DNA from 3 places in the Kitasatospora sp. NPDC088346 genome. Region 3 is predicted to be linked to each of the others. Evidence: riboswitches for the same ligand, from Rfam matches in the RefSeq annotation. Region 3 holds a riboswitch; each other region holds the start of a gene.

Region 1 (9,327 bases), on a different contig from region 3:
AGGGCGCCGGACACGACGGGGAGGTCCCCTCGCACGGCGTCGCCCTGCTGTCCCGACTGCCGGTACGCAGTTGGCGCGCCCGACGGTTCGCCGCACCTCCGCTCGCCCTGCCGCTGCCGGTGGCCGGACGGACGGGCCTCACGGTGATCCGTGACCATCCGCGCGCGGCGCTGGCCGCCGTACTGGAGGGTCGGCGCGGCCCGTTCACGGCAGTGGCGCTGCACCTGTCGTTCGTCCCGGGGTGGAACGTCCGCCAGCTCCTCGCCGTGCACCGCTGGATCGCCGACCTGCCCCGGCCGCACCTCCTCCTGGGCGACTTCAACCTCGTCGGCGCCCTTCCCGCGGCCACCCTCGGCGCGGCCGACCTGCTCTCCCCGGGGAGGGCGAGGGCATCCCGCCCCGACTGGCGCGACCTGGTCCGTGTCCCGACCTTCCCGTCGCACCGGCCGCGGGTCCAGCTCGACCACGTCCTCGCGGCCGGCCTCGGGCCGCACCGGCCGACGCCGGTACGGGCGCAGGCGCGGCAGGCCCGGCACCTGCGGCAGGCGCAGCAGGCGCCCAGGACGCCGATCTCGGACCACCGACCGCTGGTGGTCGAGCTGCCGCTGTAGTTCCGCGCGGCAGGTCTCCCCCGAATGGACGAACCCTGCTGGGCAGGACGACCGGTCGCCCCCGACGATGGCGACAGCGAGTGACCCCGGGCCCGTGCAGGACGGGCCCGGCTGCCCGCACCGGCTCGGGAGCCCGCACGACCCGGGCGGACGCACGACCCGGGCGAGCGGAGGGGAGAGCATGGGAACGGACGCCGACCCGGCAGCAGTTCCGGCCCGAGCCGCCACCGGAGTGCTGGCCGCCACCTGCGTCTCCGCCTTCGTCGTGAACGCCAACACCTCTGCGGTCAGCATCCTGCTCCCCGCGATCAGCGAGGACACCGACACCTCCCTGGCCACCCTGCAGCGGGCCGTGACCGGCTACTCCCTGGTCGGTGCGGCCGTCATCGTCACCTCCGGCGCCCTGGGCGACATCTTCGGGCGGCGCCGGCTCTTCATCGGCGGGCTGCTGCTGTTCGTGGCGTCCTGCGTGCTGATCGCCCTGGCCAACAGCGGCGGGGCGGTGATCGCCGGCCGCGCGGTCCAGGGCGCGGCCGGTTCGACGATCCTGGCGTGCGGGCCCAGCCTGCTGTCGGCGGGCGTCTCCGGTGAGGCACAGATGCGCTCGGTGTCGCTCTGGGGCGCGGCCTCGGCCGCGGGCGCGGCGGCCGGGCCGCTGCTCGGTGGTGTGCTCGTCGACGTGACCGGTTGGCAGGGGCTGTTCTGGATCGCTCGGTCCGCGTCCACCACCAGAGTGCGGGGGCGGCATCGGCGGACGCGCTGGCGATCGGGTTCTCCCGAGCGGCCATCGGACTCGCGCTGTTCTGCGCCTTCGGCATCGCCCTGGCGCTCCTGGTCGGGCGGATCCGCCCGCCCGCTCCGCCGTCGGCCACCCACTACGCCGCCGCCGGCTCCCACACCGTACCGCCCAGGGCCGAGCACGCGAACGGCCCGGAGTCCTAGGGTCACCCCCTTCACGGGCCCCGGGCGGCGGCCTGTGGGTGCCGGGCCGGGGGCCCGGCGGTGCGCGGACGTGGCTACGGCCGGTACGGGACCCGGGCGATCGAGCGGATGCCGGCGGTGGTGCCCCACTGGTCCCGGCCGAGCCGGGAGAGCGGGCGCATCCTGGTGATCTCGGGGTGGCCGTCCGTCAGCACCGACGCGTCGACGGCCGCGTGCACCACCCGGCCGAGGACGAGCGTCGAGTCGCCGAGCCGGACGGTGCTGTGCAGCCGGCACTCCAGTGCGACCGGCGAGGCCGCCACCCGGGCCGGCTTGACCAGCAGGGACGGCTCGCGCTCGATCCCCACGGCGTCGAACTCTCCCTGGTCGGAGGGGAAGTCCGTACCGGTCGCGTTGATCTGCTCGAACATCTCCTCGGGGGCCATGCTGACCACGAACTCGCCGGTCGCCTCGACGTTGCGCAGGGTGTCCTTGCGGCCGACCGAGGTGAACTGGACGATCGGCGGCGCCACGCAGGAGATGCTGAAGAAGGAGTGCGGCGCGAGGTTGTCCACCCCCGTCGCCGACACGGTGGAGACCCAGGCGATCGGTCGGGGCACCACGACGGCGGTGAGCAGCCGGTAGAACTCGTCACGGCCCACGGTCTCGGGATCGAAGTCAACGCGCATGTCGGCCAGTATCCATGATCACGAACGCCGCGAATCCCCGCAGCCGGATCGGGCCGGGACCGCAGCCCGGCCAAACCGCTCGATCCGGTGAACCGGGTGCGGCCCAGGTCGACGGTCCCGGCGGGGCCCGGCCGTCGGGGCCCGGCCGTCGCGGCCGCGGCCCGACGGCGGCGGGGCCCTGCCGCCGGTGCGTCGGCGGCGCGGAGCAATCGCTCACACCATCGGGCGAATGCCAGCCGAACACGGCGTTCGCCCTGGCAGATGCAAGGCTAGGCTCGCCGCACTGCGCACCGACCGGTGCCGTGACCGCCGGGGAGAACCCAGTGCCGACCCGTACCGTCCACCGCCGGACGATGCAGTTGGTGAGCGGCTGCGCCGCCGCCGTCCTGGCGCTCAGCGCCTGCTCCTCCGGCTCCTCCGGTTCCTCCGGTTCCGGCAGCCCGAGCGGGTCCGGAACCTCGGCCCCGGCCCCGGCCCCGGCCGCGACCGCGAGCGTCAGCGGGACGGTGACGGTCGTCGCCGCCGCGTCCCTCAAGGAGGCGTTCACGGCGATCGGCGCGCAGTTCGAGGCGGCGCATCCCGGGACGAAGGTGGTCTTCAACTTCGCGGGCAGCGACGCCCTCGCGGCGAGCATCGTGAACGGCGCCCCGGCCGACGTCTTCGCGGCCGCCAGCCCGGCCACCATGAAGACGGTCACGGACGGGGGCGATGCGGTGGGCACCCCGGCGACCTTCGTCCGCAACCAGCTGGAGATCGCCACCGTGCCGGGCAACCCCCGGCACATCGCCTCCCTCCAGGACCTCGCCCCGCCCGGCCTGAAGGTCGTGCTGTGCGCACAGGAGGTGCCCTGCGGGACCGCGGCGCAGAAGGCCCTGGCGGCCGGCAACGTCCAGGTGACACCGGTCAGTTACGAACAGGACGTCAAGGCCGCCCTGACCAAGGTCGAGCTCCGGGAGGCGGACGCCTCGCTCGTCTACCGGACCGACGTGAAGTCCGCGGCGGGCAAGGTCGACGGGGTCCCCTTCCCCGAGGCCTCCTCCGCCGTCAACGACTACCCCATCGCCACCCTCACCCACGCGCCCAACACCGCCGGCGCCGAGGCGTTCGTCGCGCTGGTGCAGTCCCCCGACGGGCAGAAGGTCCTCACGGACGCCGGCTTCCTCAGCGCCTGAGCCGGGCCGCCGGGCCCACCGGCGGCCGGGCACTCACGCCAGGTCGAGCAGTTGCTCGTGGAAGCCGCCGAACCCGCGCTGCCGGTCGACCAGGTGCAGTTCCAGGATCCAGTGGCAGACCCGGCCCGCCCGGTCGGTACGGCGCAGCGGGGTGTCGTTGTCGGGGGTGATGTAGGAGTCGGCCCTGGCCCCGTCGTTGGTCTCGTGGGGGAACTCGCCGACCAGGTGGCCGGCGTGCCAGATGCCGATGGTCCAGCCGGCCTCCGCCGCGAGCCGCTCGACCTCGCCGAACAGCCGCCGGCCGGTGATCTCCGGGTCGGCGGCGAAGGCGTCCCGTCCGGCGTCGAAGATCCGCGGGAGGTCGCGGAGGAGGCGGTGCTTGTCGGGATCGTCCCCGAAGACGTAGGTGCGACCGAAGTCCGCCTCGTACTCCTCGAAGATCGGGCCGAAGTCGGCGAAGGCGATGTCGTCCGGGCCGATGACGCGGTCCGGCGGGTTGTCCTTGTACGGGGCGAGGGTGTTGGGCCCGGAGCGGATGATCCGCTTGTGCCAGTGCTTGGTGGTGCCGAACATCTCGTTGGCCAGGTCCCGGATCCGGTCGCTCGCCTCGCGCTCGCCCACGCCCGGTGCGACCAGGCCGCGCGCCTCGGCCTCGGCGAACAGCGCGATCGCCTTCCGCTGCGCCGCCACCAGCCCCTCGGCGCGCCGGGCCTCCCGCAGGCCGGAGTCGTCAGCCGTCATGTCGTGCACCCCCTTCCGCTCCTCGCGGCGGTCGTCCCCCCGCATCCGCCATGGAAATTACCCGATCTTGGTCGCAGCTGCACGGTGGTGGCGGCGATCGACGCGTGACGCCGTCGGGCCGGGGCGGGTGCATCGGCACGTCGCGCCCGACCCGGCCCGACGGGGTGTCAGCCCGCGAGTTCCTCGCGGAGGGTGCGGGCGGCGGCGACCAGGTTCTCCAGCGAGGTGCGGGCCTCGGGCCAGCCGCGGGTCTTCAGGCCGCAGTCGGGGTTGACCCACAGCCGCTCGGCCGGGATGGCCGCCAGGCCGGCGCGGAGCAGGGCGGCGGCCTCCGCGGTGCTCGGCACCCGCGGCGAGTGGATGTCGTAGACCCCGGGGCCGACCTCGCGCGGGTAGCCCGCCGCGGCCAGTTCGTGGGCGACCTCCATGTGCGAGCGGGCCGCCTCCAGCGAGATCACGTCGGCGTCGAGCTCGTCGATCGCGGTCATGATCGCACCGAACTCGGCGTAGCACATGTGCGTGTGGATCTGGGTGTCCGCGCGCACCCCGGAGGTGGAGAGCCGGAACGCCCGGGTGGCCCAGTCCAGGTACGCCGCCCGGTCGGCGGCCCGCAGCGGGAGGGTCTCGCGCAGCGCGGGTTCGTCGACCTGGATCACGGCGGCGCCGGCGGCTTCCAGGTCGTCCACCTCGTCGCGCAGGGCGAGGGCGACCTGCCGTGCGGTGTCGCCGAGGGGCTGGTCGTCGCGGACGAAGGACCAGGCGAGCATGGTGACCGGGCCGGTGAGCATGCCCTTGACCGGACGGTCGGTCAGGTCCTGGGCGTAGCGGTACCAGTCGACGGTCATCGGGTGCGGGCGGGAGATGTCGCCGGCCAGCACCGGCGGGCGCACGTACCGGGTCCCGTACGACTGGACCCAGCCCTGCTGCGTGGCGAGGTAACCGGTGAGCTGCTCGGCGAAGTACTGCACCATGTCGTTGCGTTCGGGCTCGCCGTGCACCAGGACGTCCAGGCCCGCCTTCTCCTGGTAGGCGATCACCTCGCGGACCTCGGCGCGCATCCGCTCGCGGTAGCCCTCCCGGTCGATCCGGCCGGCTCGCAGGTCGGCGCGGGCCACCCGCAGCTCGGCGGTCTGCGGGAAGGATCCGATGGTGGTGGTGGGCAGCAACGGCAGTCGGAGGCGCGCCCGTTGGGCCGAGGCGCGCTCGGGGTACGCCTGGGCGCGGCGGGCGTCGGCGGTGGTGGTGGCCGCGACCCGCGCGCGGACGGCCGGGTCGTGGGTGAGCGCGGAGGCGGCCCGGGAGGCCAGGTCGGCGCGGTTGGCGGCGAGTTCGGCGCCGATCACGTCGGTGCCCTCGCGCAGGCCCCGGGTGAGGGTGGCGATCTCGGCCGTCTTCTGCCGGGCGAAGGCGAGCCACCGGGCCACCTGCGGGTCGAGGTCGCGTTCGGCGGTGGCGTCCAGCGGGACGTGCAGCAGCGAGCAGGAGGGGGCGACGTCGACCCGGCCGGCGAGGCCGAGCAGCGTGGCCAGGGTGGTGAGGGACCTCTCCAGGTCGTTGATCCAGATGTTGCGGCCGTCCACCACGCCGGCGATCAGCCGCTTGCCGGGCAGCCCGCCGACGGCGGCGAGGTCGGCGAGGTTCGCGGCGGCGGGGCCGGTGAAGTCCAGGCCGACGCCCTCGATCGGGGCCCTGGCGAGGACCTTCAGCGCCTCGCCGGCCCGGTCGAAGTAGGTCGCCACCAGGATGCTCGGCCGGTCGGTGAGCGCGCCGAGTTCGCGGTAGACCCGTGCGGCGGCGCCCAGTTCGGCCGGGGTGCGGTCCTGGACGAGGGCGGGCTCGTCCAGCTGGACCCACTCGGCGCCGGCCGCGCGCAGGTCCGCGAGCAGGTCGGCGTAGACGGGCAGCAGCCGGTCGAGCAGGGTGACCGGCTGGAAGTCGGCGGCCGTGCCGGGCGCGGGCTTGGCGAGCAGCAGGTAGGTCAGCGGGCCGACCAGCACCGGGCGGGCGCGGTGGCCGAGGAGCAGCGCCTCGCGCAGCTCGGACACCGCCTTGGCGGAGTTGGCGGCGAAGACCGTGTCCGGGCCCAACTCCGGCACCAGGTAGTGGTAGTTGGTGTCGAACCACTTGGTCATCTCCAGCGGCGCCACGTCCTGGGTGCCGCGGGCCATGGCGAAGTAGCCGTCCAGCGGGTCGGCGTCCACGGCGGCGCGGTGGCGCGGCGGGATCGCGCCGACGGCGACGGTGGTGTCCAGCACGTGGTCGTAGAGCGAGAAGTCGCCGGTGGGAACCTCGGTGACGCCGGCCTCGGCCAGCCGCCGCCAGTTGTCGCGGCGCAGCCCGGCGGCGGTGGAGCGCAGGTCTGCGGCGGTGACGCGGCCGGCCCAGTAGCCCTCGACCGCCTTCTTCAGCTCCCGGTTCGGGCCCTGCCTCGGGTAGCCGTACACGGTGGCCTGCGGGCTTGCCTGCGGGGTGGTGGAGCTCGATGACACGGAACTCTCCTTCGCGAGTCGCGTTGCGATCCCGGGAGAGCACGGAGGCACGGGGGTACGAGGGTGGGGGCGCGGCACCACCGGGTGCCCGCCCGCTCCGCCGACCCGCCCACGAGGTCACCGAGATCACCGCGTGCGGTCGCACGCGGGCAGTGGCAGGTCTTCGGACTCGCGGGCACGTCCACCTGTCGAAGGCGGACACCTACTGGCCGTCGCTTCCCGGGCCCCGACGGGCCCAGTGCATGTGACGGCGGTCGTTCCCACTCACCGCTGCGGGGCAGTCCCGGATTCCCACCGGGTTCCCTCTTACGACGCTCCCGCCTGGCTGGCGGGGCGAACCGACTGCGAGGCACAGCCTACGGCCATCGCGCCGGCCCGGTCCGCGGTCGTCCGGATGGCGGATGGCGGCGTGGGACGGTCCGCGGCCGTCCGTGCGGTGTCGCTCGGCGGCGCAGGGCGGTTTCCGCGAGGCCTTCGGGGCGCTCGCCGGCCGCCAGGTCGGCCGGGTGGCCGGTCGGCCGGGTGGTCACCGCGACGATGACGGCGCGGCCCCGCGTCGGCCGCGACGCTGCCGGACGCCCCGCTGCCGGACGCCCTGCGGTCCCGCCACCCGCAGGGCCGCCGGCGGGGTCGTCCCCGCCGGCACGTCGGGCCTCACTCCGCGGGCCCGGTGCGGACGGGGTACGGGACGAAGGTGCTGGCGTGCTCGTCCACCGCCAGGGGCAGGCCGAGGGCGGGTGCGGCGCGCTGCGGGCAGGCGGGGCGTTCGCAGACCTTGCAGCCGAGGCCGATCGGGGTGGCCGCGCCCTGGTCCCCGAGGTCGAGGCCGGTGGAGTACACCAGGCGTGCGGCGTGCCGCAGTTCGCAGCCGAGGCCGATGGCGAAGGTCTTTCCGGGCTTCCCCCAGCCGCCCGGCGAGCGGGTGACCGCGCGGGCGGTCCACAGGTAGCGCCGGCCGTCCGGCATGGCGGCGACCTGGACGTGCACCCGGCCGGGCGCGGCGAAGGCCTCGTAGACGTTCCAGAGCGGGCAGGTGCCGCCGGTGCGGGAGAAGTGGAAGTCGGTGGCGGACTGCCGTTTGGAGACGTTGCCGGCCCGGTCCACCCGGACGAAGGAGAAGGGCACCCCGCGCAGCCGGGGCCGCTGGAGGGTGCTGAGCCGGTGGCAGACGGTCTCGTAGCCGACGCCGAAGTGGTCGGCGAGGTGTTCGATGTCGTAGCGGGCCGCCTCCGCCTCGGCGTGGAAGGCGGCGTACGGCAGGACGAGGGCGGCGGCGAAGTGGTTGGCGAGGCCGATCCGGGTGAGCGACCAGGCGGTGGAGCCGGTCGGGCTGTCCTGCGCGGCGAGGTCGGACAGCAGCGGGTCGTGCTCCAGGTAGGCCAGTTGGGTGGCCATCCGGAAGGCCTGCTGGCCGGGGCGCAGCCGGTCCGAGAGCCGCAGCACCCGGGCCTGCGGGTCGTACGCGTGCAGGCGCTCGCCCCCCGTGGCCAGCCGGACTCCGTGCGCGGACGCGAGGCGTTCGGCGAGCACCGCCCTGACCCCGCCGCGCCGCAGCCCGATGCCGGACGCCAACTCCTCGGCGGCCAGGTCGAGTTCGTGGACGTAGTTCCTGCGGCGGTAGAAGTACTCGCGGACCTGCTCGTGCGGGGTGCGCGCGGTGTCGGGGGCCGGGCCGCGGTCGCCGGCGAGGACGGCGAGCTGTTCGGCGACGGCCCGGCGGCTGCGGCTCAGGTCGGTCAGCAGCCGGGCCACGGCGGGCAGTCGGGCGGCCAGGTCGTTCAGGTCGCCGGGGGTGACGCGGCCGGTGGCGAGTTCCTCGCCTAGGCAGTCGCGGAGGTCGGCGGTGAGCCGGGCGGTGTCCGGCGGGGCGAAGTAGCCTGCGTCGACGCCGAAGGCCTCGGTGAGCCGCAGCAGCACCGGGACGGTGAGCGGGCGGGCGTCGTGCTCCAGCTGGTTGAGGTAGCTGGGCGAGAGTTCGAGCAGCCGGGCCAGGGCCGCCTGGCTGAGCCCGCGGTCCTCGCGCAGGCGGCGCAGCCGCGCTCCGGCAAAGGTCCGTCCCATCGAGCCGTCTCCGTTCGTCGCCGACTGTTCGGGTGCCGGGCAGCATAGCCGGGAGGAGCGGGGCAAGATCTTCGCATGCTTCGCGGATTCACAGGATCCGGTTCGCAGAAGATGGCATCCGGCCACCGGTGACGGCCGTCGCGGCGGGTGTCAGAGTCGGTGCTGCGGCCGGCAGGCGCACCACGAAAGGCCCGCTCCACCAGATATGTGCGACCTGGCGGCGGGCCTTGGGGGGCAACAACGTCTTGGCGGCCCAGGCCGTCTGCCCGGCGCTCCGGCCGCACCCCCACCTCGCGGGGTGAGCATCCTCACACCCTTCGCAACGAGCATTCCCGGGAGCGGATCATGACGCAGTCGGTTCGGCAGCAGCAGGAGCAGCAGACGGCGGAGCTGGCCGCCCGGTGGGCGTCCGACCCCCGCTGGGCGGGCGTCGAGCGGACCTACACCGCGGCCGACGTGGTGTGGCTGTCCGGCACGGTCCGCGAGGAGCACACGCTGGCCCGGCGCGGCGCCGAGCGACTGTGGTCGCAGCTGCACGAGCGGGACTACATCCACGCGCTCGGCGCGCTGACCGGCGGTCAGGCGGTGCAGATGGTGAGGGCCGGGCTGCAGGCGATCTACCTGTCGGGCTGGCAGGTCGCCG
Region 2 (9,327 bases), on a different contig from region 3:
CGGGCCCGGGCGGACTCCGCCTGGGCGCGGGAGCTGCTCAGGTCGATGACGCGGGAGGGCACCTGGTACTGCTCGGGGTAGACCGAGAAGCGGCTGACGCCGATGTGGTCGCCGGGGCTGACCGGGCCGTTGGCCTCGGTGTACGCCCAGGCGGCCGCGACGACGGGGTCGGTGGCCAGGTCCTCGGGGTCGGGCGGGGCGGGCAGGGCGAGCCGGGCCGTGAAGGCGACTGTGCGGCCGGTGCTGACGAGGCGGTAGACGCTGAACGCCTGGGGCTGGCGCTGCGCCCAGTAGCGGACCAGCTCGGCGGAGGCGGGTCCTTCGGTCTCCTCGGCCATCCGCAGCACGGTGTCGAGGTCGTCCGGGAGCAGGGGGCGGTCGTGGACCTCCTCCTCGCGGGACCAGGTGCGCGTGCGGGCGAGGGTCTCGGTCTCGCGGAAGAGGTAGAAGAGTTCGTCGGTGACGGTCCAGACGCGCTCGTCGGGGGCCTCGCGCAGCAGGCGCAGGTACTCCTCCTCCAGGCGTCGGCGCATCGCGAGGAAGGCGTTGGGGGCTCGCCAGCGCAGGTCGGCGGCGAGGGTCTCGCGGGCGGCGTCGTGGGGGTGCAGGCCGCGGTGCGTGGACTCCATGAAGGGCAGGTCGCGCAGCCAGCCGAAGAGCAGGTGGGCGTCCTCCTCGGGGAGCACGGTGGTGAGGAGCTCCTCGGAGGTCGAGCGGGCCTGGGCCGCGACCTCCAGGGCCCGGCGGTGGGCCGCGGTGGGCACCTCGCCGATCAGTCCGGCGAGCAGGGTGCGCAGGATGTCGGCCGAGGGCGCCCAGATCTGCTCGTTGCTCCAGCCGGTCGCTCCGGCGGCCGCGGCGAGCGACAGGGCGAGCGGGTTGCCGCCGGCGAACCGCAGGACGCGGTCTCGCAGTTCGGGCCGGAGCCGGGCGGTGGTGAGCAGGCTGAGGGCCTGCTCCTCGGAGAACGACTTCAGTTCGGCGACGTGCAGGACGCCGTCCCAGGCGGGGTCGGCGGTCCACTGCGGCTGCGGTGCGGTCCGGCCGGCCAGGACGACCAGCGCACCGTCCGCGGCGCGGGGCAGGAAGCGCTGCCACAGCCAGCTCTCCAGCCACTGGCAGTGCTCGAAGGAGTCGACGAGCAGGACCGTGCCGGGGACGTCCAGGAAGCCGGCGGCCGCCCGTTCGAAGTCGTCCGGGTCCAGGCTGGCGAAGCGTCCGTCGAGCTCCAGCAGCGGCCGTCCGGCCGCCCGGGCGCGGTCCGCCAGGCAGCGCAGCAGCGCGGACTTCCCGATGCCGCCGGGCCCGAACAGGTAGAAGGCGAACGGTGCCTGGGGATCGCCGGCCAGGGCCTCGCCGAAGCGGTCGAGTTCCTCCTCCCGGCCTATGAAGGCACGCTGTCGCGCGCTGCTCAGTCGCTCTCCCACGGACGCCATGGCGGCTCCCCTCCCCAGGTGCGGCACCGGGCACCGTTGCCCGGAGTCCTCCGTGCGGCGCGGCGGCGGCGGGGCGCCGGCGCGGGCACGTGCGGCGGCGGCCCGGTCGCCCCTCGTCGCCCCGTTCGGCGCCCGTGCCTCGCCACGTGATCAGAGCGATTCAAGCACCCGGCGGGGCATTCTCCGAACCGGCGGATTTACGGAATGCCCCCACCCGCGGGGCCGCTGCGCATTCCCGTCGGGTTTGCCGAACTGCCGGAGATCCCAACGGCCTTGAGGTGTGGCGGAACTGATGGCCTTTCACCGGACGCGGGGCCCCGACGGCACCCGCCGGCGAGAATGGGAACGGGCGCCGGCCCCCTGGGGAGCCGGCGCCCGCCGCTGCCGTCAGACCGGCGGGTAGCGGCGCGGGGTCCAGACCACTTCGGTGCCGTTGTCGCGCGCGACGGCCTGGGTCTGGGAGGAGCCGATCAGCAGGATCGTCCGCATGTCGACCTGGGTCGGGTCGAGGTCCGCCAGGCGGACGGTGCGGACCCGCTCGGTGGGGCCGCCGACGTCCCGGGCCATCACCACCGGGGTGTCGGGGGCGCGGTGTTCGAGCAGCAGGTCCCGGGCCAGGCCGACCTGGGTGGTGCGGCTGCGCGAGCCGGGGTTGTACAGCGCCAGCACGAGGTCCGCGCCGGCCGCGGCGCGCAGCCGCTCGGCGACCACCTCCCACGGCTTGAGCCGGTCGGAGAGCGAGACCACCGCGTAGTCGTGGCCGAGCGGGGCGCCCGCGCGGGACGCGGCGGCGTGCGCGGCGGTCATGCCGGGCAGCACCCGGACCGGCACCGAGCGGTACGGGTCGGCGCTGGCGGCCTCCAGGACGGCGGTCGCCATCGCGAAGACGCCCGGGTCACCGGAGGAGACCACGGCGACCCGGCGGCCGCGGCGGGCCAGGTCGAGGGCGAACTCGGCGCGCTCGGCCTCGACCTTGTTGTCGGAGCCGTGCCGCAGCTGGCCGGCCCGGACCGGGACGCGGTCCAGGTAGGTGGTGTAGCCGACCAGGTCGGTGGCGTTCGCGAGGACACCGCGGGCCTCCGGGGTGAGCCACAGCGGCCCGGCCGGTCCGGTGCCGACGACGACCACCTCGCCCTCGCCGTCCGGGTGTTCGGGCACGGTCCGGTCGATCCGGCTGGGCAGCACGGCGACCGAGAAGTACGGCACCGAGTCCGGGTCGACCTCGGCCAGCGGCGCGGTGCGCTCCCCCGGCATGGTGGCCCGCTCGACGTACTGCGCCTCGGCCAGCCGACCGGACCGCTCCAGCGCCCGCCGGACGGTCGGGAAGGTGCGGCCGAGCTTCATCACCACGGCGGAGTCGGTGGCGGCCAGCCGGGCCGTCAGCTCCTCCTCGGGCAGGGTGCCCGGGATGATGGTGAGCACCTCCTCGGCCTCCACCAGCGGCTTGCCGAGGCGGGCGGCGGCGGCGCTGACCGAGGTCACGCCGGGGACCACCTCGGTCGGGTAGCGGTCGGCGAGGCGCTTGTGCATGTGCTGGTAGGAGCCGTAGAACAGCGGGTCGCCCTCGGCGAGCACCACCACGTCGCGGCCGGCGTCCAGGTGGGCGGCCAGCCGGGCGGCGGCCTCCTCGTAGAACTCGTCGAGCGCGCCGCGGTAGCCGCCGGGGTGGTCGGTGGTCTCCACCGTCAGCGGGTAGACGAGCTTCTCCTCGATCGGGTCGCCGCGCAGGTAGGGCTCGGCGATCGAGCGGGCGATCGAGCGGCCGTGCCGGGCGCTGTGGTAGGCGACCACGTCGGCCCTGCCGATGAGCCCGGCGGCCCGGACGGTGACCAGCTCGGGGTCGCCGGGGCCGAGCCCGACGCCGTACAGCCGGCCTGACTGGCGTTCCGTCATTCCACTTCGCTCGCAATCGCGTTGATGGCGGCGGCGGCCATCGCACTGCCGCCGCGCCGGCCCCGGACCACCAGGTGTTCCAGGCCGGCCGGGTGTTCGGCCAGTGCCTGCTTGGACTCGGCCGCGCCGATGAAGCCGACCGGGACACCGATCACGGCCGCCGGGCGCGGGGCGCCCGCCTCGACCATCTCCAGGAGCCGGAAGAGCGAGGTCGGGGCGTTGCCGACGGCGACCACCGCACCCTCCAGCCGCGGCAGCCACAGCTCCATGGCGGCGGCGCTGCGGGTGTTGCCCGTCCTGGCGGCCAGCTCCGGCACCGAGGGGTCGGTCAGGGTGCAGATCACCTCGTTGCCGGCCGGCAGCCGCTTGCGGGTGACGCCACTGGCCACCATGTTCACGTCGCACAGGATCGGTGCGCCGGCGCGCAGCGCCTCGCGGGCCCGCGCGACCACGCCCGGCGAGTACACCAGGTCCTCGACCAGGTCGGTCATGCCGCAGGCGTGGATCATCCGCACCGCGACCTGGGCGACGTCGGCGGGCAGCGCGGCCAGGTCGGCCTCGGCCCGGATGGTGGCAAAGGACTGCCGGTAGATCTCGGCGCCGTCCTTCTCGTACTCGATCACGTGGTCCTCCGGGCCTCGGCGACCGCCTCGGCCATCTCTTCCGTCGTCACTTCCACCGAGGCCTCGCCTCGGGTCACCCGGTAGCCCTGCCCCGTGGCGAGCACGTCCACCCAGTCCCCGCCCGGATGTCCGCAGCGCCGCTCGCAGCCCGACCAGTGCACCGGAAGGCCGGGGCGGCCGGCGGCGTCGAGCGCCGGGGCGGCGTGCGCCCGCACGTCGGCGAGCGACCTGGCGCAGCCCGGCGTCCCGGTGCAGGCGGTGGCCCGGTCCCAGGGGGTGCCGGGCTCGGTCCGGAAGCCGGCCGCGGCCAGCCGGGGCAGCAGGGCGGCGTCCGCGCCGGGCAGGACCGCGCCGCGCCACGGGGTCAGCCGCAGGCCGTCCGCCGCGACCCCGGCGAGCAGCCGCCAGCCGGCGGCGGAGGCCCGGCCGAAGCGCAGGCCGACCGACAGGCCGCCGGGCAGGGCGCCCAGGGGCGGGTGCGGGTCGGTGAAGGCGGGCAGCGGCAGCGGGCCGGGGTCGAGCAGGTGGGGTGCCTCGCGCAGGTGCCAGGCGCGGGTGCCGGTGGCGTTCAGCGCGGCCAGGAAGTCGCGGGCGGCGGTGAGCGCGGCGTCCACGGCCTGTCCGGCGGGCACGGCGCGGGCGGTGGCGGCCCGGCCGAGGCGCAGCAGCGCGTCGCCGGCGGGCCTTGCGATCAATGTCACATCGGCGTCCAGCGAGGCGGTGTCGCCGCGGCCGTCGTCGAGGGCGAAGAGGAACTTGCCGGACAGGCCGACGGCCCAGCCGGCGGCGCACAGCTTCGCGTCGAGCTCGCGGACCCAGGCCTGCACGTCGGCGTGGCCGCGGCCGTCCAGGCCGGCGAGCGGGGAGGCGACGACGTTGCGGACCCGCTCGTGCGTGTCGGAGGGCAGCAGGCCGGCCGCGCGCAGCCGGGCCCCCAGTTCGGCGCCGGCGTCCGAACCGAGCCCGCGGAGTTGGACGTTGCCCCGCGAGGTGGTCTCCAGTTCACCGTCGCCCAGCTGTTCGGCGGCCTCGGCCAGCACGAGCGCCTGACGGGCGGTGAGCAGTCCGCCGGGCACCCGGATCCGGGCGAGCGCGCCGTCGTCGGCCGGGTGCAGGCGCAGTGCGCCGGGGCAGGCGTCGGCCTGCCCCCGGTCGGGCAGGGCGGGGCCCGGCGCTGGGGCGGCGGGTTCGGGTGGCATGGCGGCGAGCATACAGATTGTCCGAACGGCTGCCTCGGTCTCCTAGATCACAGTCCCGGAGCAGCTCCGCGGCCGGTCGGCACCCCGTACGATGCTGCGCGGGTGGCCCTGCGGGCCGCCCGTGCCAGCGACGGCGCAAGGGGAGGAAACCGGTGCAAACCCGGTGCGGTCCCGCCACTGTGACCACGGTTCACCGCCGTGGGAGCCAGGAACTCCTGCCGTCTCTCAGACCGACCCTCCGGCCCGCGGCCGGGGGGCACCGCCACGGGGCGCGGACCCCGAGGAAGGCTTGACCTGTGCGCTGCCGCATGTCCTGGGCCGCCCGCCCGTTCTCCGACGAGGCCGGGAGGCCCCTCGCATGATCCTGCTGCTGTCGACCTCCGACACCGACCTGCTCAGCGCCCGGGCCTCCGAGGGCCCGGTGCCGTTCCGGCTGGGGAACCCGGCCCGGCTGACGGTCGAGGACCTTCCCGCGCTGACCGAGGGCACCGACCTGGTGGTCGTCCGGCTGCTGGGCGGCCGCCGCGCCTGGCAGGAGGGCCTGGACGCGCTGCTGGCCGGCCCGCGCCCGGTGATCGTGCTGACCGGTGAGCAGGCCCCGGACGCCCAGCTGATGGAGCTGTCCACCGTCCCGGCCGGCATCGCCGCCGAGGCGCACGCCTACCTCGCGCACGGCGGCCCGGCGAACCTCGCCGAGCTGGGCGCCTTCCTCTCCGACACGGTGCTGCTGACCGGCCACGGCTTCGCGCCGCCGGCGTCCGCGCCCGAGTGGGGGCCGCTGGAGCGCACCGCCCGGACCACCGAGGGCCCGGTGATCGCGGTGCTGTACTACCGCGCCCACCACATGAGCGGCAACACCGGCTTCGTCGAGACGCTCTGCCGGGCGATCGAGGACCACGGCGCCCGGGCGCTGCCGCTGTACTGCTCCTCGCTGCGCGGCGCCGAGCCGGAGCTGCTGGCGCGGCTGGGCACCGCCGACGCGATCGTCACCACCGTGCTGGCGGCCGGCGGCACCCGGCCGGCCGACGCGCAGGCCGGCGGTGACGAGGAGGCCTGGGACGCGGGCGCGCTCGCCGCACTGGACCGGCCGATCCTCCAGGCGCTGTGCCTGACCTGGTCGCGGGCGGCCTGGGAGGCCAGCGACGACGGCCTGTCCCCGCTGGACACCGCCACCCAGGTCGCCGTGCCGGAGTTCGACGGCCGGCTGATCACCGTGCCGTTCTCCTTCAAGGAGCTGGACGAGGACGGCCTGACGGTCTACGCCGCCGACCCCGAGCGGGCGGCCCGGGTGGCCGGCATCGCGGTGCGGCACGCCCGGCTGCGGTACGTCCCGGCGGCCGAGCGCCGGCTGGCGCTGGTGCTGTCGGCGTACCCGACCAAGCACGCCCGGGTCGGCAACGCCGTCGGCCTGGACACCCCGGCCAGCGCGATGCGCCTGCTGGAGCGGCTGCGCGCGGAGGGCATGGACCTCGGCACCGGCCTGCCCGGCCTGGACGACGCGTCCGAGGACCAGCACGAGGGCGACGCGCTGATCCACGCGCTGATCGCGGCCGGCGGCTACGACCAGGACTGGCTGACCGAGGACCAGCTGGCCCGCAACCCGGTCCGGATCCCGGCCGCCGACTACCGCCGCTGGTACGCCACCCTGCCGGAGGGCCTGCGCGGGCGGGTCGAGGAGCACTGGGGCCCGCCGCCCGGCGAGCTGTACGTGGACCGCTCGCAGAACCCGGACGGCGACATCGTGCTGGCCGCGATCCGCTCGGGGAACCTGCTGGTGCTGATCCAGCCGCCGCGCGGTTTCGGTGCCAACCCGGTCGCCATCTACCACGACCCGGACCTGCCGCCCAGCCACCACTACCTGGCCGCCTACCGCTGGATCGCGGCCGCGCAGGAGGACGGCGGCTTCGGCGCCGACGCCGTGGTGCACCTCGGCAAGCACGGCAACCTGGAGTGGCTGCCCGGCAAGACCGCGGCGCTGTCCGCGGACTGCGGCCCGGACGCCGTACTCGGCGACCTGCCGCTGGTCTACCCGTTCCTGGTCAACGACCCGGGCGAGGGCACCCAGGCCAAGCGCCGGGCGCACGCCACCCTGGTCGACCACCTGGTGCCGCCGATGGCCCGGGCCGACTCGTACGGTGACATCGCGCGCCTGGAGCAGCTGCTGGACGAGCACTCCAACATCGCGGCGATGGACCCGGCCAAGCTGCCGGCGATCCGCGCGCAGATCTGGACGCTGATCCAGGCCGCCCGGCTCGACCACGACCTGGGGCTGGACGAGCGGCCCGAGGACGACGGCTTCGACGACTTCCTGCTGCACGTCGACGGCTGGCTGTGCGAGGTGAAGGACGCCCAGATCCGGGACGGCCTGCACGTGCTCGGCCAGGCGCCGCAGGGCACCGACCGGGTCAACATCGTGCTGGCCATCCTGCGGGCCCGGCAGATCTGGGGCGGGGTCAGCGCGCTGCCCGGCCTGCGCGAGGCGCTCGGCCTGGACGAGGCGGCGCTGACGCTCGGCGCCACCGACGCCGCCGAGGCGCAGGCCCGCGCCCTGGTCGAGGCGATGGAGGCGCAGGACTGGGCGCCGGAGGCGGTGGAGAAGGTCGCCGCGGGCCACCCGGAGGCCGTCCGCGAGGTGCTCGACTTCGCCGCCCGCCAGGTGGTCCCCCGGCTGTCGGCCACCACCGACGAGCTGGACGCGGTGCTGCACGCCCTGAACGGCGGCTTCGTGCCGGCCGGCCCGTCCGGTTCGCCGCTGCGGGGCCTGGTCAACGTGCTGCCGACCGGCCGCAACTTCTACTCCGTCGACCCGAAGGCCGTACCGAGCCGGCTGGCCTGGGAGACCGGCCAGGCGCTGGCCGGCTCGCTGATCGAGCGCTACCGGGCGGACAACGACGGCGCCTACCCGCCGTCGGTCGGCCTCTCGCTGTGGGGCACCAGCGCGATGCGCACCGCCGGCGACGACATCGCCGAGGCCTTCGCGCTGCTGGGCGTGCGGCCGGTCTGGGACGACGCCTCGCGCCGGGTCACCGGCCTGGAGGCGGTCTCCCTGGAGGAGCTCGGCCGCCCCCGGATCGACGTGACGCTGCGGATCTCCGGCTTCTTCCGGGACGCCTTCCCGCACGTGGTCGCCCTGCTGGACGACGCGGTGCGCCTCGCCGCCCGGCAGGAGGAGGACGGGGCGGACAACTTCGTGCGCGCCCACGTCCAGGCGGACCTGGCCGTGCACGGCGACGAACGCCGGGCCACCGTCCGGGTGTTCGGCTCCCGGCCGGGCACCTACGGCGCCGGTCTGCTCCAGCTGATCGACAGTCGGGACTGGCGCACCGACGCCGACCTGGCCGAGGTCTACACGGTCTGGGGCGGCTACGCGTACGGCCGAGAGCTGAACGGCCGCCCGGCCCGCGAGGAGATGGAGACGGCGTACAAGCGGATCACCGTCGCCGCCAAGAACACCGACACCCGCGAGCACGACATCGCGGACTCCGACGACTACTTCCAGTACCACGGCGGCATGGTCGCCACCGTCCGCGCCCTGACCGGCAAGAACCCGGCGGCGTACATCGGCGACTCCACCCGCCCGGAGACCGTCCGCACCCGCACCCTCACCGAGGAGGCGGCCCGGGTCTTCCGCGCCCGTGTGGTCAACCCGCGCTGGATGGAGGCGATGCGCCGGCACGGCTACAAGGGCGCCTTCGAGATGGCGGCCACGGTGGACTACCTGTTCGGCTACGACGCCACCACCGGCGTGGTCGCCGACTGGATGTACGAGAAGCTCACCCAGGAGTACGTCCTCGACCCGGTCAACCGGGACTTCCTGTCCGGCGCCAACCCCTGGGCGCTGCACGGCATCAGCGAGCGCCTGCTGGAGGCGGCCGAGCGCGGCCTGTGGGCCGAGCCCGACCCGGCGCTGATCGACGCGCTGCGCACCGCGTTCCTGGAGACCGAGGGCGACCTGGAGGGCGAGGGCTGAGAACGCGGGGCGGGCCGGGGGTGCACGAGATCTTCACCTCCGGTCCGCCACGCGGGTGACCCGCGAATGAGGTGGGACGGCCTCGATGAGCGGAGAATCACCGCATGACCCTTCGTGCAGGCCTGTCCCAGCCCGCCCGTTACGGCGCCCTCGCCGCCGGGGCCCTGCCCGTGCTGGCGTTCCCGGGGGTGGGTCTGGCCGCCCTG
Region 3 (9,327 bases):
CGGCCTGACCGCCGACGTGGTGCTCGCACTGTCGGCCGCCGGGCAGGGGGAGGGCGAGGCGAAGGCCGCCACCGACTGGCTGGCCGCCAACGCCACCTCCTACCTGACCGGCGACACCCCCGGTGACATCTATGCCGGTTCGGCCGCGAAACTCGCCCTGGTCGCGGAGGTCCAGCACCGCGACCCGGCGGCCTTCGGCGGCCACGACCTGCTGGCCGAGCTCGCCGCCCGCCTGCAGTCGGACGGCCGCTACACCGATCACGCCACCTTCGGCGGGCCGGACGTCTCGGACTTCTCCAACACCTTCAGCCAGGCGTTCGCCCTGCTGGCCCTTCAGCGCCGGGGCGCCCAGGCCGTTCCGGCGAAGGCGGTCGACTTCCTGACCGCCAACCAGTGCGCCGACGGCGGCTTCCCGGTGGCCTACCCGGACAAGCCGGCCGACTGCGCCTCGGACGCCGACGGCACCGGCATGGTGGTGCAGGCCCTGCTGGCCGTCGGGCGGACCGGCGAGGCGGCGAAGGCGCTCGACTGGCTGCAGGGGCGCCAGGCCGCGGACGGCGGTTTCGGCGGGTCCGGTCCGACCGCCGCGTCCAACACCAACTCCACCGCGCTGGCCACCCAGGCGCTGCGCGCGGGCGGCCGAACGGCGGCCGCGGACAAGGGCGTCTCCTGGTTGAAGGGCCGACAGGTCGGCTGCGGGGGCGCGGTGGCGGACCGCGGCGCGGTCGGCTACCAGAAGCCGGAGGTGGACGACACCACGTTGCGCGCCACCGCCCAGGCCGTCCCGGCGCTGGCCGGTGTGTCGCTCGCCGTCGCGGACGGCCGCGGCGCCGCGGCGGGCCTGCCGGTGCTCGACTGCGCCTCGCCCAGCTCCAGCCCGAGCGGGTCCGGCTCGCCGAGCGGCAGCCCCTCAACCTCGGCCTCGGCCTCGACATCGGCGTCCGCCGCGGCGTCCGCGTCCGGATCGGTGACCGCCTCGCCGTCGCCGTCCGGCTCGCCGTCGCCCCGGCCGAGCGACGCGCCGGGCACGCCCGCCACCGCGACCGCCTCCGGTGCGGCCCTCCCGGTCGGGACGGATGACGGGGACGCGGCGGTCTCCGGCCCGCTGGCCTCCACCGGCTTCGACCCGCTGCCGCTCGTCGTCGCCGCGATCGCGATGCTGGTGCTCGGCGTCGCGGGTGTGCTGACGGCCTGCCGGCTCCGCCAGGGCAGTCACCGGTGATCCGCCGCGGCGCCGCCGCCGTGGCGGCCGCGGCGGTCGTGGGCGGCACCCTGCTGCTGCCCGCGCCGGCCCGGGCGGCGGAGGGCTGCGACGGGGTGCTGGTCGTCGTCGAGACCAGGAGCGTCCCCGACCGGCCGGGCTACGGGACCCGCACCGGCTGCGCGCCGGCACCCCGCAGTGGCATCCAGGCGCTGCAACAGGCCGGGTTCGCCGTGCGGCTCGGGACCGGCCCGTACGCGGGCGGGTTCGTCTGCGCGCTGGACGGCGCGCCGAAGGCCGGCTGCGGGGCGGTCACCAAGGACCGGTACTGGTCGTACTGGTACATGCTGCCGGGCACCGACACCTGGGTGTACAGCGCGATGGGCGCGGGCAACCGGGTCCCGCCGGACGGCAGCGTCGAGGGCTGGGTGTGGCAGGACGGGGGCGACAACGAGCCGCCCGGCCCGCGCAGCGCCAAGGCGCCGGCGCCCCCGGCCCCGACACCGCCGCCGGCCGCCACCCGCCCGCCGACGGGCGGCGGACCGACGGCACCCGCCACGCGGCCGCCGGCGGTACCCACCACCCGGCCCCCCGCCGCGGCCACGACCGGCCCCGGCAGTCCCGCGGGCGGCCCCGCGCCGGCTGTCCCGGATCCGGCGGCGGCCGAGGTCCCGCCGTCATCCGCCACCGGATCGGCGACCCCGGCGGATCCGGCTTCCGCATCCGCCGGTGACGGCGCCGCCACCGGATCGCCCGAGACCTCGGGCCCGTCGGCCGCACCGCCGTCGGCCGGCCGCGCCGACGCGGCGGAGCCGGCCGCCCACCGGGCGGGGGCGTGGCTGCCCGTGGCGCTCGGCGGGGCCGCCGTGGTGGCGCTCGCCGGGGCGGCGGTGCGGCGCCGCCGCAGCGGGCGCGGGGGCCCGGCCGGGGACCTGCCGTGAGCCTGCGCCGGGTGCTGCTGCCGCGTCAGCTGCACCCCTTCGCCTGGTGGCTGTGGGCGCTGGGTCTCGCGACCGCGGCCGGGCGGACCACCAACGTGCTGCTGCTCGCCCTGCTCGCGGCGGCCGCCGGGTACGTGGTGTCCGCGCGCCGCACCGAGGCGCCCTGGGCCGGTGCGTACGGGGTGTTCCTGCGGCTGGGCATCACGGTGGTGCTGATCCGGGTGGTGTTCCAGTCACTGCTGGTCGGTTCGGGCGGCACCACCGTCCTGCTCGACCTGCCGGAGATCCCGCTGCCCGGATGGATGGCCGGGGTGCGGCTGGGCGGCCCGGTGACCGCCGAGGCCGCCTACGCGGCACTCGACGACGGCGCCCGGCTCGCCACCATGCTGCTGTGCTTCGGCGCGGCCAACGCGCTGGCGAGCCCGGCCCGGCTGCTGCGGGCGCTGCCGCGGGCGCTGCACGAGCTGGGCGTCGCGGTCACCGTCGCGCTCGGCGCCGCGCCGCAGTTGGTCGCCGCGGTCGCCCGGGTGCGGCGTGCCCGGCGGCTGCGCGCCCTGCCGGTGAAGGGGCTGCGCGGCACCCTGTCGATCGTGGTCCCCGTCCTGGAGGAGGCGCTCGACCGGGCGCTGACCACCGCCGCCGCGCTCGACGCCCGCGGCTACGGCCGCCGCGCCACGCTCCCGGCCGGCCGCCGACGAACGGTCCACGTGCTGACCCTCGGCGGCCTGCTGGGTGTGGTGGTCGGCCTGTACGGGGTCTTCGACGCGTCCACCGTGATCCCGGTCGGACCGCTCGGCGAGGTGACCACCGGCGGCGCGGGGCCCGTGCTGCTCGCGGTTGGCCTGGCCGGCTGCGTGGTCGGGCTGCGCCTGGGCGGGGCGGCCGTCCGGCACACCCGGTACCGGCCCGACCCGTGGACCTGGCCCGAGTGGACGACCGCCCTCGCCGGCGCGGGAACGGCGCTCTGCTTCGTCCTCTCCGGCGGACCGGACTCCGGACTCGCCCCCGACCCGTGGAGCCTGGAGATCCCCGGCCTGCCGCTGCCCGCCGTCGCCGGGCTCGTCCTCGCACTGCTGCCCGCCCATCTGACACCGCCGCCACCAGCGGTCGCGGAGCGGCCCGACGCACGGCGCCCCCACCCCGGAACACCCGGCCCCGCAAAGGCCGTCACCGCATCGAACGACCCTGCGAGGTTGCAGCCGTGAACGCCGTCCACTGGGAGCAGGTCGCCTTCCACTACCCCCGTGCCGAGCACCCCGTCCTCGCCGGCGTCGACCTCGCCGTCCCGGAGGGCGAACTCGTCCTCGTCCTGGGGGAGACCGGCAGCGGCAAGTCGACGCTGCTGCGCACCGTGAACGGCGCCGTCCCGCACGCCACCGGCGGCACCCTGTACGGGCGGGTGCGCACGGCCGGACGCGACACCGCCGACCATCCGCCGCGCGAACTCGCCGACACCGTGGGCGTGGTCCCGCAGCGCCCGGCCGACGCGTTCGTCGCCGACACGGTCGAGGAGGAGATCGCCTACGGCCTGGAGTGCCTGGCGTACCGGCCGGAGGTGATGCGCCGGCGGGTCGAGGAGACCCTCGACCTGCTCGGCCTCGCCGAGCTTCGCGCCCGGCCGCTCACCGCGCTCTCCGCCGGACAGCAGCAGCGCGTGGCGCTGGCCGCCGCGTTCGCCGCGCAGCCCGCCCTGCTGGTGCTGGACGAGCCCACCAGTGCCCTCGACCCGCCGGCCGCCGAGGAGGTCCTCGCCGCGCTCACCCGCCTCGTCCACGACCTCGGTACGACCGTCCTGCTCGCCGAGCACCGGCTGGAACGCGTCGCCCAGTACGCCGACAGCGCGCTGCTCGTCCCGGGCGGGGGAAGGCCCGTCCGCTACGGCGGCCCCGCCGCGATCCTGGCCGACTCACCGGTGGCGCCCCCGGTGGTCGAGCTCTCCCGGCTGCTCGGCTGGGACCCGGTCGCGCTCAGCGTCCGCGACGCCCGCCGCCGGGCCGCCGGCCACCCGCTGCGCGACGCCGCCCCCGTCCGCCGGCCCGCCTCGGAGCCGGGCGCGCCGGTGGCCCGGGTACGCGGACTGGTCGCGCACCACGGGCCCGTCCCGGCGCTGCGCGGCGTCGACCTCACCCTGCACGCCGGCCGGATCACCGCCCTGATGGGCCGCAACGGCGCCGGCAAGTCCACCCTGCTCGGCTGCCTCGCCGGCCTGCACCGGCCCAGCGCCGGCACGGTCGAGGTCACCGGCCACCACCCCGCGCGGCTCAGGCGACGGCAGGCGGCCACCCTGGTCGGCATGGTGCCCGCCGACCCCGGGGACCTGCTGCTGCACGACCGCGTCGACCAGGAGTGCGCCGCAGCCGACCGCGAGGCCGCCGCCACCCCGGGAGCCACCGCGGCCCTGCTGGCCCGGCTGGTGCCCGGCATCGAGGCGGCCGCCCACCCGCGCGCCCTCTCCAGCGGCCAGCGCCTCGCCCTCGCCCTGGCCGTCCTGCTGGTCCGCCGCCCCAGACTGCTACTGCTGGACGAGCCCACCCGCGGCCTCGACTACCCGGCCAAGCAGCGCACCACCGAGATCCTGCGCGAACTCGCCGCGGACGGCCACGCCGTCCTGCTCGTCACCCACGACGTGGAACTCGCCGCGGCCTGCGCCGACACCGTCGCCGTCCTCGCCGACGGCGAGCTCGTCACCGACGAACCCGCCGCCGCCGCACTCGCCGCCTCGCCCGCCTTCGCCCCGCAGATCGCCAAGGTCCTCGCCCCCGCGCCCCTGCTCACCGTCGACGACGTGCGGCTCGCCCTCGCCGGAGGCACCCGATGACCGTCCCGTACCTGTCCTCCCGCACCCCGGACCTGCCCCGCCTCGGCCCCCGTTCCGTCCTCGCCCTGGTCCTCGTCACCCTGGTCGGCATCGCCGGGTTCGGCTGGCCCTTCCTCGCCGACCACACCTCCGCCGTCGCCCACGACACCGACGCCCCGTGGCTGTTCGCCCTGCTCACCGTGCTGGTCCTCGCGGTGGTGCTGACCGCACTGCTGGACGGCGCCGCCGACGCCAAGGCCGTCGCCCTGCTCGGCGTCCTCGCCGCCGTCGGCGCGGCGCTGCGCCCGCTCGGCGCCGGCACCGCCGGGCTGGAACCGATGTTCGTCGTGATGGTCCTCGGCGGCCGGGTGATGGGCCCGGCCTTCGGCTTCGCGCTCGGCTCCACCGCGATGTTCGCCTCCGCCCTGCTCACCGCCGGGATCGGCCCCTGGCTGCCGTTCCAGATGCTCACCGCCTCCTGGGTCGGCCTCGGCGCCGGGCTGCTGCCCCGTCGCCCCACCGGCCGTCCCGAGACCGCGATGCTCGCCGCCTACACCGTCGCCGCCGGCTTCGCCTACGGCATCGTCATGAACCTCTGGTTCTGGCCGCTGAGCATCGATCCCTCCTCCACGGTCGCCTACGACCCCGGGGCCGGGCCGCTCGGCAACCTCCACCGGTACGCCGTCTTCTACGCCACCACCTCGCTCGGCTGGGACGTCCCCCGCGGCATCCTCAACGCCTCTCTGGTGGTCCTCGCCGGACCGCGCCTGCTCGCCGCGCTGCGCCGCTCCGTCGACCGGGCCGCCTTCGGCACCCGGATCCGGATCCTGCGCCCGGAGGTGACGCGGCCGTCCCAAGCCCCACCGGCCGAACCCTTGACCGCGCCTCCGTTCACCCAGGATGATGAACCGTCAGAAAAGCTGACAACTCCGGCAATGGGGGAAGACCGGTCGAAATCCGGCGCTGACCCGCAACGGTAGGCCACCACGCGATCCCGCGCGGAGGCGAGCCCGAACACCCGCCCCCGGAGGCACCGTCCTTCCACCCGTCGCGGACTGCGGGTCGGAGCCCCGACCGTCCCCCGGCCGCGCCCCGCGCGGCGCGCCGCCGGCGCGACCGGGTGCGTCCGGACGCAGGCCCGGAAAGGCCACCCCATGCAGCTGCGCCAGCGCGCCGCCGCCCTCCTCGCCACCGGCACCCTCGCCGTCACCGCGCTCCTGCCCGCCACCACCGCGTCGGCCGACACCCCCGCTCCCGGCGGCACCCGGCGCCCCGACGCCGCCGCAGCCGGCTGGCTCGCCCGCCAACTCGTCGACGGCGACCACTTCGAGACCGTCTTCGACGGCACGGCCTACCCCGACCAGGGGCTCACCGTCGACGCCGTCCTCGCCCTCGCCGCCGCCCGCACCGCCGACGGCGCCGCAGCCAGGGCCACCAGCTGGCTGGCCAGGCCCGACGTCCTCACCGGCTACATCGGCGACGGCGCCACCGAGGCGTACGCGGGCGCGACCGCCAAGCTCCTCCTCGCCGCCGAGGTCCGCGGCACCGACCCCACCACCTTCGGCGGCGTCGACCTGCCCGCCCGGCTGCGCTCCCTGCAGACCCCGGCCGGCCGGTTCTCCGACCGCTCCCAGTGGGGCGACTACAGCAACGCCTTCGGCCAGTCCTACGCGCTGCTCGCACTCGACCGCACGCCCGCCGGAGCCCCGGCCGCCGCCGTCGACTTCCTCGCCGGCAGCCAGTGCGCCGACGGCGGCTTCCCGCTGAACTTCGGCCAGCCGACCTGCGCGAGCGATCCCGACGCCACCGCCCTCGCCGCCCAGGCCCTCGCCGTCACCGGACGCCACGCCAAGGCGCGGGCCGGACTGACCTGGCTGGCCGGCCACCAGCTCCCCGGTGGCGGCCTCGCCGCCGCCGGCGCCGTGAACGGCAACGCCAACACCACCGGCCTGGCCGCCCAGGCCCTGCTCTCGGGCGCCCACCTCCCGGCCGGCCTCAAGGCCCGTACGTTTCTGACCGGCCTCCAGGCGGGCTGCACCGCCCCCACCGCCGACCGCGGCGCCGTCGCCTACGACGCCACCGGCCCGAACCCGGCCACCGCCAAGCGCGCCACCGCGCAGGCCGTCCTCGGCCTCGCCGGCACCGGCCTCGCGCACCTCACCGCCCACGGGGCCCGCCCCGACACCCCGACCCTCAGCTGCCCCTGACCCGTCCCCGACCCTTCCCGACCGCCCGACCGTCACCGAACACCCCTGGAGCAGACCGTGAGCCGCCCCCGACCCCGCCGCAGACTCCTCGCCGCCCTCACCGCGGCCGCCGCCCTCACCGTCGCCCTGGTCGGCGCCACCACCACGGCCGCGCCGCCTGCGAGCGCCGCGGCCTGCACCGGCACCTCCGGCGTCACCGTCGTCGTCGACTTCACCGCCCTCGGCGGTGGCGTCCAGACCGGCTGCGCCCCCGGCGACCCCACCAGCGGCCTCGCCGCCCTCACCGGTGCCGGCTTCGGCTACGCCTTCCACCCGCGCTTCCCGGGCATGGTCTGCCGGATCAACGCGCTCCCGAACCCGTGCAACGGCGCGCCGGTGACCGCGTACTGGTCGTACTGGCACGCCGCGCACGGCGGCCCGTGGAGCTACAGCACCCTCGGCGCGGGCAGCTACGACCCGGCGCCGGGCGACGTCGAGGGACGGGCCTTCGGCGCCGGCTCCCAGCCGGGCATCACCGCCCCCTGACCCCGCGCGGCGGCCGCCCCGGAGGCACGGCGCGCGCAGCCGTACCCCGGGCGGCGTTCCCGGCGGGCCGCAGGGGTGCCGACGGTGGCTCCCCGATCCGATGATCAGCCGTTGAACGCACGGTAAACCTTCGATCGATAGGGCTTGGATCCGGATGGGCCATTAATGCAAGGCGGTCGCCGCTCTCTTGGTGTAGAATCAGAAGCGCAAGGGGGTCGCAGGATGAGCATCACGACGATGCGGGCGGCCCCCGACTCCAGGGGGAGATCCATCATGAGTTACCACTACGAGGCGATCCAGGCGACGATCGACGAGCGACTGCGGGTGGCCGAGCAGGACCGCATCGTCCGCGCGCTGCGGCTCAAGAACCGCGCCGAACGCTTCCAGAAGCGGGCCCGCCAGGCCCTCGACAGCCTGACCGCATGAGCACCCGGCCGGGAACGGGCCGTCACCGTGACAACGGTGGCGGCCCGTTCTGCTTCCCCGCCGGAGCACCCGTCACGCCCTGATCCGCGCGGTGGGACCTCCCGCGCCTCACCGTGCCGCGCCCGGACCGTCGCCGACCTGATCGACCGTCCGGCGCACGACCCGCGGTTCGCCGAAGCCCTACGGGGCCTACGGCCGGTCGAGCAGTTCGACGTCGAACTCCTCAAGCGCCTGCACCCGGACGCCGGACGCCTCCGTCGCCTTGGCGCGGAGCCGCGCCTGCGGCCCCCGGGTGGCCTCCAGCGCCGCGCGGTCGCGGAAGATCGCGCCGACGCTCCCGAGCCCGCGCGCCCGGTCGATCAACAGCGCGCCGCCGGCGAACCCGTCCAGTGTCTCCAGCCCGGGAAGCGCCGTCGCCTCGAACGTCTCCACCAGCCGGTCGGCCGCCGTCGGGTCGAACTCCAGGCGCACCAGCCGGAACCCGGCCCCCGGCCGAGCGTCGCCCCGACGGGCCACCGCGGCCTCCCAGCGGGCCACGGTGATCGTCCCCTCGAACGCGGTCAGCAACTCCTGGCGCCGGTCGCGCAGCGCCGCGTAGCTGTCCCGCTCGTTCTGCTCGCTCTCCCACCACGATCCCAGCAGGATCTTCCCGAGCCGCCGGTCCGAGAAGCAACTGAACCCCCGGTAGCCGGCCTGGCCCGACAGCAGCCCGACGGACTCGGCCTTCAAACCCTCCAGCGCCTCGTCGGCCAGCGCCGGATCACCGGTCAGGTAGATGGTGCGGACGTACATGGCTGCGCCTCCGTCCCGGTCCGCCGCGGAACGGGCACCCCGGACCCGCCCCGCCCACCTTCCATCGCACGCCCGACGCGACCTCCGGTCAAACGCTGAGCGCCGCGACACCACCTGTGAAGGCGCCCGCCGACCTCCGGAACGTCCGCGGCCACGGCCCCGGGTCGGCAGGGGGCGCCGGTCCAGCAGCACGCCGACCCCCGTCCGGCACAACCCCCGGCACGGCCGCCGCGCGGGTCGGCGCCGTCAGCCGCCGGTCAGCACAGGGTCAGGCCGGCCGGGCATGCTGAGCACACGTCAAGGGGCCGCCGCCGCGGGGTCCCCGGTCGGGAGAGGTGCCCGGAGCGGTTCATCGGGTGCCTGGCCAGTGATGGCCGAGCAGGGTCCCTCGGGGCCCGCGCAGGTTCGAATCCTGCCCTCTCCGCCCCGAATCCGAGT

Evidence for each region. A riboswitch is a leader RNA that binds a small molecule or an ion and turns the genes downstream of it on or off. The one in region 3 is predicted to bind cobalamin.
Region 1: linked by a shared signal. The riboswitch ahead of metE (5-methyltetrahydropteroyltriglutamate--homocysteine S-methyltransferase) and the one ahead of ACIOFR_RS26990 (peptidase) in region 3 are both predicted to bind cobalamin.
Region 2: linked by a shared signal. The riboswitch ahead of cobN (cobaltochelatase subunit CobN) and the one ahead of ACIOFR_RS26990 (peptidase) in region 3 are both predicted to bind cobalamin.

The regions. Positions count from the first base shown of each region.
Region 1 is NZ_JBIURH010000013.1:97,471-106,797, forward strand. Features, by position in the region: gene ACIOFR_RS19395 (endonuclease/exonuclease/phosphatase family protein) at 1-611, shown strand, start outside; gene ACIOFR_RS19400 (MFS transporter) at 793-1,722, shown strand; gene ACIOFR_RS19405 (flavin reductase family protein) at 1,628-2,221, opposite strand; gene modA (molybdate ABC transporter substrate-binding protein) at 2,545-3,393, shown strand; gene ACIOFR_RS19415 (M24 family metallopeptidase) at 3,427-4,134, opposite strand; gene metE (5-methyltetrahydropteroyltriglutamate--homocysteine S-methyltransferase) at 4,302-6,623, opposite strand; cobalamin riboswitch at 6,781-6,932, opposite strand; gene ACIOFR_RS19425 (short-chain fatty acyl-CoA regulator family protein) at 7,278-8,684, opposite strand; gene aceA (isocitrate lyase) at 9,030-9,327, shown strand, end outside.
Region 2 is NZ_JBIURH010000002.1:159,156-168,482, forward strand. Features, by position in the region: gene ACIOFR_RS04335 (ATP-binding protein) at 1-1,436, opposite strand, end outside; gene ACIOFR_RS04340 (precorrin-2 C(20)-methyltransferase) at 1,824-3,329, opposite strand; gene ACIOFR_RS04345 (precorrin-8X methylmutase) at 3,326-3,952, opposite strand; gene ACIOFR_RS04350 (hypothetical protein) at 3,949-5,151, opposite strand; cobalamin riboswitch at 5,247-5,389, shown strand; gene cobN (cobaltochelatase subunit CobN) at 5,510-9,121, shown strand; gene lnt (apolipoprotein N-acyltransferase) at 9,226-9,327, shown strand, end outside.
Region 3 is NZ_JBIURH010000025.1:66,155-75,481, forward strand. Features, by position in the region: gene ACIOFR_RS26965 (prenyltransferase/squalene oxidase repeat-containing protein) at 1-1,222, shown strand, start outside; gene ACIOFR_RS26970 (hypothetical protein) at 1,219-2,142, shown strand; gene ACIOFR_RS26975 (energy-coupling factor transporter transmembrane protein EcfT) at 2,139-3,347, shown strand; gene ACIOFR_RS26980 (ABC transporter ATP-binding protein) at 3,344-4,960, shown strand; partial or broken gene ACIOFR_RS26985 (ECF transporter S component) at 4,957-5,760, shown strand; cobalamin riboswitch at 5,826-5,980, shown strand; gene ACIOFR_RS26990 (peptidase) at 6,094-7,146, shown strand; gene ACIOFR_RS26995 (flagellar hook-length control protein FliK) at 7,204-7,671, shown strand; gene ACIOFR_RS27000 (hypothetical protein) at 7,945-8,097, shown strand; gene ACIOFR_RS27005 (hypothetical protein) at 8,287-8,889, opposite strand.